One region of the Paenibacillus sp. IHBB 10380 genome, then DNA from elsewhere that is predicted to be linked to it. Evidence: predicted binding sites of a transcription regulator. Region 1 holds the regulator's gene; each other region holds the start of a gene.
What was found. Region 1 encodes Rex, which represses fermentation and respiration genes when NADH is low (regulators of the CRP and FNR family bind a similar motif). Its sites were predicted from a motif close to TTGTGAAATATTTCACAA; they were not measured.
Positions count from the first base shown of each region.

Region 1 (3,217 bases):
ACACACCAACATCATATTTAGCCAATATTTCAATTTCCTTATCGTTTAAGTGAACCCCATGAGCTACCAACGAAGGGCGTGTAAACATCCCTAGCTTCTCTAAATGCTCCACAGGTCTAAGACCATAGTCATTCACATTCTGCTGGACTTCACTCAACGTCTCAGACATATGCGTATGCATAGGCAGATCTAGATCATGAGCGGCTTGTACAAATCTCTCGAAGAAATCTGGAGGGCAAGTATAAGGTGCATGTGGTGAGATCATCGTCGTGATTCTTCCATCTGCTTGGCCATGCCAATCTTTAGCGAAAGCGATAGCTTCTTTCAGCTTCACATTCTGAACCTCTTCAGAACATAGACCAATAACACCACGCATTAAAACGCCTCTCATACCAGATCCTTCAACAACTTTAGCCACTTGTCCCATATGATCATACATATCTAAAAAGGTAGTTGTACCTCCCTTTAGCATTTCTATGACTGACAAGGATGTTCCCCAGTATACGTCTTCTGAAGTGAATTTCGCCTCCATTGGCCACATTTTTTCTTGTAGCCAGACTTGAAGTGCTAGATCATCACCATAACCTCTCAGCAACGACATCGCGGCATGCCCATGCGTATTGACTAATCCAGGTAGGAAGAACAAATGAGTACCATCAACCACGGGGATATCCTGTTCAACAGAAGGGGCCTGCTCCCCAATGTAAGTAATCAGATCATCTTCAATTAGCATATATCCTCGAATAACCGGTTGCTCTCGATTAAGGACAGCAAAGGATCCGTTCTTAATGATCCACTTTGTCGGTGATTTCGTCATGAATTGTTTCTTCCTTTCTATTGTTCAAATAATAAGCCAGACTTAGCATATCGGTTGTGAAGTCAGCAGCATGGATGCGAATATGAGGCGGTGCTTTAAGAATGGTAGGTGCGAAATTCAATATCGCTTCGATACCTGATTCAATTAGTTGGTCAGCTACACTTTGCGCCTCAAATGCCGGAACTGTAATGATCCCAATTCGAATGTTTTTGTCAATAATTGTTGATCTAAGCTCTTCCATTGGTTGTACTTTTAATGTATTAATCTCTGTGCCTACTTTAGGTGAATAAGAGTCAAACACAGCAATGATTTTCAAATTCTCTTTAAGATACATATTGTAATTAGATAGCGCTTGTCCCAAGTTCCCTGCTCCCACCAACACCACATTAATTTGCTGGTCAAGATTCAGGATGTGACGAATTTTCTCAATAAGATAAGCAACATCATAACCGATCCCTTTACGTCCGAAATCCCCGAAATAGGCTAAATCCTTACGAATTTGTGCAGGATTCAGTTCAAGCTTTTGACCTAATTCCTGCGAAGAAACAGTAGCAACTTCACGGTTTTGAAGCTCCGAAAGATACCTTAAATAGACAGGCAATCTACGGACGACAGCTTCTGATATTTTCTCGAATTTCATTCTTGCTCCTCCTAATTATTGGCTGAAATAAAGCCACCTCAAGATGCCCCTCCCTCATGAAGCCATTCAGATATGCGTGGTACCATCTGATTCATTGGCATATGTTCCATTTTGGGACCAGGCAATGAATATAAGAAATATTTCCCATAATAAGATTCTATAACACGTGTATCATATACAATAACAATGCCTCGATCACTTGCTGTACGTACAAGTCTACCAAAGCCTTGCTTGAAGCGGATCACCGCTTGAGGTACTGATAACTTCATGAAAGGATTCTTCTTCTGTTGTTGCAAGAGCTCGCTTTTGGCTTCTACAAGCGGATGATTCGGCGGTTGAAACGGTAACCGAACGATAGCCAGACAGGTCAACGCTTCACCAGGTATATCCACACCTTCCCAGAAGCTACTCGTTCCTAGTAACACAGAGGCACTGCTATCTTGGAACCTGCGAATCAATTTACTTCGACTCCCTGTGTCCACACCCTGACCTAAGACGGTAATATCACTGGAAGAGAGCGCACTACGTAAGGGTTCATACACTTGACGAAGCATGCGATATGAAGTGAATAATACAAGCATCCTCCCCTTAGTAGCTATCGCCGTATCTGCTAAAGATTTAACCAGCGTGTTCACAAAGAGCGCATCTCCAATGCTTCCCTTCACACTTGGGAAGTCCCGAGGAATCACAAGCAATGCCTGATCGCGGTAGCGAAACGGCGATGGCAGTTGAACTGTCATCAGTCGGTTACTGTCTGCAGATTCTTGTAGACCCAGGTTCTCGATCATATACTGAAATGACTTTTCAATCGATAGCGTGGCAGATGTTAATATTATACTTTTCTTCTTATCAAAGAATAATTCCTTCAATTGCTTGCTCACATCTATAGGGACTGCGAACAATTGCAATGATTTACTTCGAAAATGACCATTGGCTTCCATCCAATATACATTTCCTGCATCATTGAGTGACATGAAAAAACGAAGATCTTCCTTCTCCGCATTCAGATCCTTGAAGAGACCACTGATATCTGTGACTAAGCTATCTGAATTGTATTCATCATGATCATCCCTGAGCTCGTTTATCATCTTCTCACCTTTACGAACCACATCGCTTAAGATGACATGTATCTGATTCTCGATTGCAGATACAGCCTCCCAATCCTGTGGCTTCTTCGTAGGTTGTAAGCGTAGAACAAACTGACCCGTATCTCCAGGTGCAGCATCACTGCGCTCAGGCAGAAGACTAAATAACATATCACTCAGTCTATCCCAATGCTCCTTAACCTCAACCAAATCTCCACTTAATCTTTCAATAAGGGAAGACCACTCAGAAGACTTCTCATAGCCCGAAGAATAGATCTGCTGGCGTAAGGCTGGTAATTGACCACTACGATTATCTTTATAAAGTCTTGTTAGTGTATGCACGATCGTGAAATATTTCATTTGAAGTCCGAGATGCTTACCCGCTACTTCTTCTAGGTGATGTGCTTCATCAATCACCAAATGTTCATAGGCTGGTAGAAGCTGGTGCCCTGCCTTAACATCTGTAAAAAGTTTAGAGTGATTCGTGATAACGACGTCCGCAATTCCTGCTTCATGCTTCGCTCGATGATAGTAACATTTACGGAACCATGGACAAGCACGACCTAAGCATGATTCGGAGTCACTAGCAACCGTATCCCAGAAATCGCCTCCACGTCCGCTCAAGTTCAGCTCCTCGTCGTCACCGGTCTCTGTCTGAGTTAGCCATATTAACAT
Region 1 is NZ_CP010976.1:1,249,366-1,252,582, reverse strand. It holds gene UB51_RS05695 (amidohydrolase) at 1-817, opposite strand, end outside; gene UB51_RS05690 (redox-sensing transcriptional repressor Rex) at 786-1,457, opposite strand; gene dinG (ATP-dependent DNA helicase DinG) at 1,496-3,217, opposite strand, start outside.

Region 2 (3,217 bases), 2.5 Mb from region 1:
GTAATACAATGTAGAACCTGAATGAGCGCAACTTGAATGGGCAGGGTCGCGTCTGCCATAAGCATCCAACGAAATCCAAATAGTAAACTTACGAGTGCCAGGCAACCCACTAACCACGAAATTTTACGGTTGAGATAACGATCAAACAGTAAAAATACACCGATCTCAAAAAAGGAGGATAAGAATACGGCTAATCCTACCATCCTTTTGGAGCCACCAAGTTCTGTTATGTATAGAGACATAAATGTGTTATTCATTGCATTAGGAATAGAGACTATAATACCTAGAACAATAAACGAAAGGAAATAACGGTTTCCTAATATGTTGGCAAAGCCTCTAATGTATATTGTAGGCGATTCTGAAGGCTTCAGAAGTTTGGGGAGGAATAGAAGCACTCCTATCGCCAATACAAGCACAACTGTGAACAGAATGGAGACCTTGGCAACACCAGTCCAGTCTAGAACCAGACCTGTGGCAATAGCGATGATGGCCCATCCCATAGAACCCCACAAGCGAAAGGATCCGAATTTATAGCCTGTATCTTCAATATAACCAAGAATAAGACTGTTACTGTGAGAGAATACAGGAGACTGGAAGAAAAAGAACAAGATCATAGATATATATACCATCGCATAAGTATCAGAATGGAATAGAAGTTGAACCATGACTAGTGTTCCTGTCATCATGATCAGTAGAACTCGCCTCATATTAAGAATTCGATCGCTCCAAAATCTCCAAAAAGGGTTAGCCAATATAGAAACAATTGGGCCTAGAGCTAATAGGCTTCCTATTTCAAATTTGTTCATTCCTGCATCTTGTAAGTATAATTGAAAGAAGCTAGTGAAGATCACCATAGTGCCGTAGATCAAAAAATTGAACAGTTTGAGAGAGAATAAAGAGGATTTCATATTTATGGATTCACGCAATATCGACATTCCTTTCCGATTAATTGCTCTAATCGATAATAAATTCCTTTAAGGCGACAACATCACTGTATCATGTGTTGAAAGTGGTTTCAAACCATAAATTAAGAGAATTTCTAGATATTATAAATATCTCTCTAATTTAAAGGAAAAATGAATAAGAGCTTAATCTCCTGCATCGTGATGGCCAAGAATATGATAAGGCGGTTGTTCACAGCTATTTGTGAGCTATCATCAGTCTGTGCTTCTATTCGTAAATATAACCCTTGCCACAGTGAACCATGGAGCATGAACACATCAGCATATTATAGAAGAGTATGCGGTGACAAATAATATAGTAAGCGCTTGCATAAAGAGCTATGATAGCGATTAAGGTAACGATTCCCCCTAGTAATCGTATGCTGGGTAGTAATAGGATATGATCCTCGTATGATGCGGGGATCATTTTTTGTAAAGTTGAATTGTTATTTGAGACAAGAGATGTGAAATAAATCACTTGAATTATCTAACATTTGAGGTACTATTTAATTAGGTAAGCGCTATCTTTACGACCACATAGGAGGTTATGAGATGACCATGACTATTGAATCTTTAGAGGTGTCTAAGGTAAGCTTGAATTGGTTACAGGGAAGAGGATGGGGTTATCAACTACTGATTGATTTTTTAGGTGGCCCACCGAGCTTGTCTTTAATTGCCCAATGGCGTCAATATATGATGATGAGAGATGACGTTGTTCTCACAGAGGGTGGACGGAAGCTACAACAGTTATTATCTGAGATTGTTCCACAGCAATTGATGGAAGTGTGTATTGCTGAAGAGACTGAATACAGGCGATTGTTCGATAGCGAGACTTCTATTTTCCCATCGCTCTGTGAAAGCACTTATCGTGGAATGAAAGGGAAGGATCTTGCGGAGTGTATGCTGAATATCCATGAGATGTATGCTCACCATGGTATCGTGTTTAATAAGTTAGATCATGAGCAGGATGATCATATCATTCTAGAGCTTGAATTCATGGCAGTGCTTGTAGAACGTACTTTAGACACCAAGCGGATACGTAGCTCACATCTAGAGCTTATTGATTCTCAGATTCAATTCCTAGATCGACATCTGTTACAATGGACTCCTCAGCTTGCTGAAGACATATCCTTCATTACTCGGAGCCCCTTATATATAGAAGTTGCGAATATTCTCAAAGAATTTATTGCCTATGATATGCAGATGCTTCGAACATGGCGAGCTAGTATGATCTAATATTTGTCCAATAGGGATACGAAGCAATCAGTAGTCTGAAAGCTGGAACCTTGAGAAGGAAAGGTACCGGCTTTTTTTGTTGCAACATGGATTAAAGGTTAACCCTCCATCCATATTGCATTGGTCAACGAATACTGTCCTTTTGGGTCGAGGAGTCGTCTATCCTCATGTTCATAATGAACGAGTCGTCGTAATCTTTATGTCTTGTTGAACAACACCTATATCTTCCAACGTAACCTTTCCAGCCATCTTATGCAGTGTGTTGGCGGTCCCGCAGGCCGCACCAAGCAGAAGGATATCGTGGATGTTCTTTCCTCGATAAAGAGCGGACACGAGCCCGGCCATCATGGCATCCCCACTACCTACAGGATTGATAGCCGCTACCTGAGGGATGTGAATATGATACTGATGGTTAGCTGATACAGCGAGTGCGCCGCGCGCTCCTAAGGACACAACAACAAGCGACGTGCTATCGTTGATGAGGGAAGACATAGCTTGAAGGGCAGATGCATGATTAGCGAGAGGCATTCCTATCAGTTCTGCTAATTCATGCTCATTCGGCTTCACTAGATCGGGCCTTCCATGAAGACCTTCACGAAGAGCTTCGCCGCTGGCATCCAGACCAACCTTTGCTCCATGACGATGGGCAATCTCGGTGAGCTCGGCATAGATCCATGGGGGACATCCTGAGGGTAAGCTACCTGAGAAGACAATCCAGTTAGAGGATTTGGCTAATTGTTCAATTTTTAGACGTAGTTGCTGTACGTCTGTCTCGGTAATGGAGGGACCAACTTCAATAAGCTCAGTTTGAGTACCTTGTATAGGATCTAGAATGGTCAAGGCACGTCTTGATTCGCCATTCGTAAGGGTCAGGAAATCAGTAGGAATGGATTCTTTCTTTAGGCCTGCGAGTAGAGCAGCGCCATTGTAGCCTGCAACGAAACCTGTTGTAGTCACGGCTTCACCTAAAGCATGGACTACACGTGCAACATTCACACCTTTGCCGCCAGGAACGGCTAGGTATTCATGTGCTCTATGTA
Region 2 is NZ_CP010976.1:4,493,618-4,496,834, reverse strand. It holds gene UB51_RS20455 (MFS transporter) at 1-935, opposite strand, end outside; gene UB51_RS20450 (TorD/DmsD family molecular chaperone) at 1,494-2,177, shown strand; gene UB51_RS20445 (1-phosphofructokinase family hexose kinase) at 2,349-3,217, opposite strand, start outside.
Region 2: UB51_RS20450 (TorD/DmsD family molecular chaperone) is a predicted target of Rex. The motif match lies at 1,404-1,421, and genes of this name have one in related genera.

Region 3 (3,217 bases), 2.5 Mb from region 1:
CGCAGCATCCAATAAGTCTATATCTTTAGCATAGGCCATAAGAAATGTAAGAATACTAGAATAGCTAAAGTTGATTACAGCCATTACAATGGCGATAGGAACAGCCTTAACTTCTATGAAATCTTTGAATTTAAATCCTTTCTTTGGGGCTAAGGGTTCTGTCGAAGGTTCCGCTTTAGGCACTTTTAAAAACAACGTAACCACAAAGCTGAATGCTGCAAATAGTAAACAGACTAAAAAAATCATATGATAGCTTCCATGTTGGGTAATAAATAACCCTAACAGTGGACCAACCGCCGCAGCAAGAGTAATACTCAATGCGAAATAACCAATGCCTTGACCACGTCGCTCAGGAGGAATCAACCCTACCACAATCGTATTTGTCGCAGTGGCAGCAATCCCAAATGATATTCCATGCAAGAAACGGTTTAAAAGAAGCAACAGTAAGCTATCTACTTGGAAATATAAAGCCGAAGTCACTAGACCACAAATTAAGCCTATGTAAAGCATTCTTTTATGTCCGAGTTGCTGGATAAACCTGCCTACGAAAGGACGAGCAATTAAGACACCCAGAATGAATATACTCGAAGCCAGACCCGCTTGACTTTGTGTAGCATCAAAATGCTCCATCGCATATGCGGAAAAAATAACAACTAATAAATAAAAAGATAAATAGAGAAAAAGATTTGTGAAAAAAACGAATAAGAAGTCCTTCGTCCACAACTTTTGTTTATTCATGATGCTAAGACTCCCTACTTTACTGATTTACATTATCCTTGATTTTGCGTAGTGTTTCGAAAAAGCGTTCTTGTTCTTCTTGCGTAATCCCATCCATCGCACTAAGTTCAATATCATCAACAATGATCCGGCCTAAAGAATATATTTCTTCACCCTACTTCGTTAGCGTAATTCTTCTCTAACGAAGTAGGCTCCTTAAATTACACTTCCATTGCATGTGCTAGTGTAACGAGTTTGTTTATTGTTTTCCAGTTACGCACAGTCACGGGGACATCGAGTTTCTGAAGGTTGTTCGCAAGTTTAGAGTTGCGTATGCTATGACGGAATAATAGGTATATTTCTCGGCCCACAAGCTGGTACTCATCGCTTTCACTTCTGAAAGCACTTAATCGTTCAATCCCTTTCTGTGAAGGCTCCTCAAGCAATAAGGAGACGTAAAGACTCTCTCCTTCAGATGAGGACGCCGCTTCGGAAATAGCTTCCTCTGAGAACGGGCAATTCGCGGCAATGGTTGCTAGCTCCTTGGCCGTTCTTATAATAACACTTACCGAAAAACCAAATACCGCCTCGATCTCATGTTCGATTCGCTTGCGTAACGGTTCTTCTTCCTCATTCGATTCGAACAGAACATTCCCGCTTTGGATATACGTCTGAACCCGACTCAGCCCCATTGCTTCCAATGTACTCTTCAATTCGGCCATTTTGATCCTATTCTTTCCACCTACATTAATACCTCGTAACAACGCGATATAAATCGTCATCCCAATTCACTCCCTTCTTTTCAATGATTCCGTATCGTGCTAATTTCAGTGTATGTCTAAAAGTAATGACAAGCAATATTCTATTGTTAAGCATATTTATCACTAAAATGTGAAATGATTCACCTATAAATGTCGCATTGTGATATTTATAACGTTTGTAATCAAATCAATTGCGTTACAATGGAATAAATACACAAGATTTGAAGTATTAATTGGATCAAAGGAGATCATACTCATGGCCTATTACAAGCCTCAGCAAATAGCTGAACTGACGGTAGAAACAGGGACTAAGAAAGCACATAACCCACTAATAACGGTACTAGTACTTGGTTTCTTAGGTGGAGCCTTTATAGCACTTGGCTTTTTACTAGATATTCGTGTTATCGCGGGAGCACCTAAAGAATGGGAAACAATCGCTAGTTTTATCGGAGCTTCGATCTTCCCCGTAGGGCTAATACTCGTACTATTGGCTGGTGGTGAATTGTTAACGGGTAATATGATGGCTGTACCTCTTGCATGGATGGCTAAGAAAATTTCATTCTTTGAAGTCGTGAAGAATCTCATTCTTATTACGTTAAGTAATTTCGTGGGTGCGATATTCATCGCCTATTTCTTCGGACACATCGTAGGCCTCACGGAGACTGGCGTATATTTAGATAAGGTAGTGGATATGGCAGGTCACAAATTGGATGCTAGTTTTGTACAGGCTTTCGTTTCAGGAATTGGATGTAACTGGCTAGTAGCTCTGGCAGTGTGGTTATCTTATGGTGCGGATAATATGAGTGGCAAAATAATGGGGATCTGGTTTCCAACGATGGCTTTCGTTGCGATTGGATTTCAGCACGTCGTGGCTAATATGTTCCTTATTCCCGCTGCTATATTCGCAGGTCACTATTCATGGGGAGAGTATCTTATGAACTTCGTTCCAGTATGGCTTGGTAATTTAACTGGGGGCGTCGTCTTTGTTGCAGCCGCGTATTGGGTATCTTATTTACGCGAACCCAATGCCACTCACGGAGCATTACCTAGTAGTGCACAGGTGAAAGGTAATAAGCAGAAGCATTCCTAATAGATTAGATAATCTATCGGTCTTTCCTTGAGAAGGGAGGCCGATTTTTTTTGCATCACAGATAAATAAATTCGCCATGTTAAAGTTCGGGAGAACGAAACTTTAACATGGCGAATTTATTATAAAGGTCCATGGGATAGCATAGAAAGAAGAAAGTTCTAAGTTGTTATTTGTGTGTACCCTTTTGAACAAATTGTTTGTAATTCCGTACATGCCGGTAGTTGATAATAGGAGATGCTAATATCCTTTCATCGCTGATTACCCAGGTATGGCTTTTTAAATTTTTTCTGCGTATCGCGGCAAAGTTGTATCTTCCAGCAGAGTAAATTTTGTAGCCCTTTGCTTTACTATTACGGCAAAAATCAGTATCCTCTCCAATACTTCGGTTAGGAAATTGAACTTTGCGAAATACTTTTCGTTTAATAACAAGTGTTGCGCCAGGGAGAGCGGAAACATATTGGTTCTCATTTTTATGAGAACGAAGGATAAGTATCTTTGAGCGCTGCAAATACATAAAGTGGGCCCTTTTTCCGATTATATCCGCATTTATCCTATCAAAAGTTTGTTTGTTCTCACTTAAGTAATTAGGAGCATAATAATCATCATCGTCAAATTTGGCAATATAGCTGAGTTTTGTTTTTTTTACAGC
Region 3 is NZ_CP010976.1:4,502,776-4,505,992, reverse strand. It holds gene UB51_RS20505 (MFS transporter) at 1-738, opposite strand, end outside; gene UB51_RS20500 (DUF1697 domain-containing protein) at 939-1,499, opposite strand; gene UB51_RS20495 (formate/nitrite transporter family protein) at 1,735-2,568, shown strand; gene UB51_RS20490 (glycosyltransferase family 2 protein) at 2,735-3,217, opposite strand, start outside.
Region 3: UB51_RS20495 (formate/nitrite transporter family protein) is a predicted target of Rex. The motif match lies at 1,607-1,624, and genes of this name have one in related genera.

Region 4 (3,217 bases), 1.4 Mb from region 1:
ACAGAGTTGCCGCCGATCCGGTTTTGGCCGTGCAAGCCGCCAGTAAGCTCGCCTGCTGCAAACAAGCCAGGAATGGCTTCGCCATCTTTATTCAACACTTCTGTGTTCGTATTGATCTTCACGCCACCCATGGTGTAGTGAATCCCAGGGGCGATTTTAATTGCATAGTATGGTCCACTGGACAAGTCGTTGTCCATTGCAGTTGTTCTGCCGAATTCGGCATCCTTTTTATCCTTCACCGCGTTGTTCCATGTATCCAGTGTGGTTTGGAGCTGATCTGCGGGAACACCTATTTCTTTGGCTAATGCCTCGATCGAATCCCCTTGAATGACAAAGCCCATTTTTTCATATTGTTGAATCGCTTTAGCGCGGGATTTTACGCCGGAATCAAATACAAGATAAGCCGATTTTTCAGGCAGTGTATTGATTGCAGCGGTGACATTGTCCCGAGTATCCAGTTCGTTTGCGAAACGTTTACCCTCACTGGAAACGAGGATCGCTCCTTCACCGCGAACCGCTTCCCCAATGAGGTAGGATTTCTCTTGCTGTACCGTTGGGTGAACTTGGATTTGATCCATATCGACCGTTACACCGCCGAGTTTTTCAATCATCTTGATGCCGTCACCGGTGCTGCCTTCTTGGTTTGTTGTCACAAGACCTTTCAGATCGGAGCGAACCTCGGCAATCATGTCCATATTGGAGCCGTAACCCCCGGCTGTAACAACGACAGCATCCGCTGCAATATTTTTCTCATCATTCTGGTCGAAGATAACTTTGACGCCACTTACTTTGCCGTCTTGTTCCGTAATTTCCATTACATTTGCGTTCACAAAAAGTGGGATTTCTTGTTCTTGTATGTTTTTCAGCAAACCGTTAACAAGGTATTGTCCTACCGCTGAGCCATCTTCAGGACGGTGTGTACGCTTTTCGCTCATACCGCCTGTAATCGTGATATTGTTCAACCGAATCCCAATGGAATCCAGCCAATCGATCGCACTCGCAGAATTGTCAACGAAGAAACGAAGCATCTCTTTGTCGTTTGTATCATGACCGCCTTTTAACGTCTCTTCATAAAATGAATCATTGCTGTCGTTAATGCCTTGCTCTTTTTGGAACTTGGTTTCAGAAGCATTCATTCCTGAAGATGATTTTGTTGTATTTCCGCCGGCCATCGGCATTTTTTCAAAAATAACCGGGTTCATGCCTTTTTCTTTTGCCTCAAGTGCAGCAGACATAGCAGCACCACCTGCACCGACAATGATAATATCATATTTATCTTTGAGTTGATCGATTGGTGTATAGCCGACTTGAGACGCCCCCGAAACAGCTTCCGTTTCTTTGGTCTCTTCTTTTTTGTCATTGCCCTGACTCTGGTTTTGATTCTGGTTCCCGTTGCCGCATCCCGCGATCGCGAGCATGAGAGAGAGAACGAGAATAAGCGTTGTTGCTACGTTCTTTTTCATGTTTGACCCTCCGCTTTTATATGTCTGTTATCTAGATGAACGTAAAGAACCCAACAAAAAAGAAGGGAGTAACGGAGAAATTGAGAAGTGGAGGAGCGTGAGCTTCGCCTTTGTTCTCCGAACTTCAAATCTATCACGGTTACCTCCCCTGTCTGAATCGTTAGTCTTTTAGGTTCACTTCATTGTAATACACCATCGGTCCTATATATAGTGATATATTTCACAATGTTTTGGTTTTCGTCTGTAATCATGCATCAGGCGGGAGGGCTAGATGGCTGATTGCAAGGTCTAAAGTCTGTAGGTAGCTCTAACTTTAAGGACGCTAAAGGTCATTGGGCAGTAGATGCAATTGCTACATTAAAAGCAAGTGGTATTATTAATGGTTACTCAAAGGGTCTTTCAAGCCGAATCAAAGCATCCCTAAAGCGGAATTTTGGCTATGTTTTCAAAAGTAATTAACACGACTTCACCTTCAAACCCGACTAAGTTCAATGATGTTTTGGGTAGATGGGCAGAGGATGCGCTTAACGGATTATCTGATAGCGATATTGTAAAAGGGCGGGTGAAGGGATCATTCAAGCCTAACGCTAGAGCTACAAGGTCAGAGTCGTTACTCATGATCCTGCGCATGCTAAACGTCAGTCTTGGTCTTTTACTAGACATAGTAGTTTCATATTACATGAATAAGGTAGGTACTGATAATACATAATTTACCGTATTTCTGTCATCCAATATAATTTCAAAAATCCTTTGTTAATATAACATACAACACATGTGGAGTGCTGTGTGTTGCTGGTTAGAGGGTAGTGACTAGGACCACATCAGAACAGCCCGATCATTTGGTGACCGGGCTGTTCTGATTTTGCAACCAGACTGTGACTATACCAGTGTAAACTAGGGTAAGAATCTTATATGCTACAAGTCTATTTATTCTTCAAATTAATTTTGAATGCATCCCCCTCATTGCCACCAAAAACGATCATCCCACCTTCAGGTAGTACTACCGAATGATTGCTCGTTGCCTTTGAAAAGTTCACAACCATTCCATTCGCGTCATAAACGGCAAATCCCCCACTTACCGGAGTCTCAACGTTCATGACTCGATTGGCTGATTTTCCATCAATCTTATACCATACAGCCTGACCATTGGATGGTATGGTGCTAATCGAGGAGTTCCCTTCATAAATGGGTTGAATCGCATCTTCACTTATATAGGATTCTCCATCGATCATTAATTGCTCTGTATGGTCCATGTTATAGAAATTCAAATCAAAAGCATCTCTTCCGCTAAAAATAGGAATATCAAATACATTTACTGCTTTATTCTTATCAACAATTTGAGTGCCGGATGCGTATCCATGGTTGACATCAACGGATAAATTTAAGGCCAAAGACGCCTTAATCATATACTTGAATGAAGTTATCTTTTCATCCAAAGCGTAGTAATTTTTTCCATTTCTTTGTTCCCATACCGTTTGAGTTGACTGATTTAGAGGATTGGAATCTAACTTTTGATACTCATACGTTACCATAACCGTTTGACCTAATCCCGGAAAATTCAAATAATTGCTAAGTTTTAAATAGGTTTTTCCATTCTTCGGTTGGTCAAAGCTTATGGTTACATCCCCATCGTTGTTTTTGAATTGTCCTTTGCCTATATATACATATTTTTGAGGCGGTATCAATCCGCTTAGAGCGGGTAAATCAATCTCTCCGTTCTTGAACTCCAGATTTACCGTTTTACCTACGTTACC
Region 4 is NZ_CP010976.1:5,595,820-5,599,036, forward strand. It holds gene UB51_RS25285 (flavocytochrome c) at 1-1,463, opposite strand, end outside; gene UB51_RS25290 (S-layer homology domain-containing protein) at 1,743-1,922, shown strand; gene UB51_RS29870 (S-layer homology domain-containing protein) at 1,903-2,172, shown strand; gene UB51_RS25300 (serine hydrolase domain-containing protein) at 2,387-3,217, opposite strand, start outside.
Region 4: UB51_RS25285 (flavocytochrome c) is a predicted target of Rex. The motif match lies at 1,672-1,689, and genes of this name have one in related genera.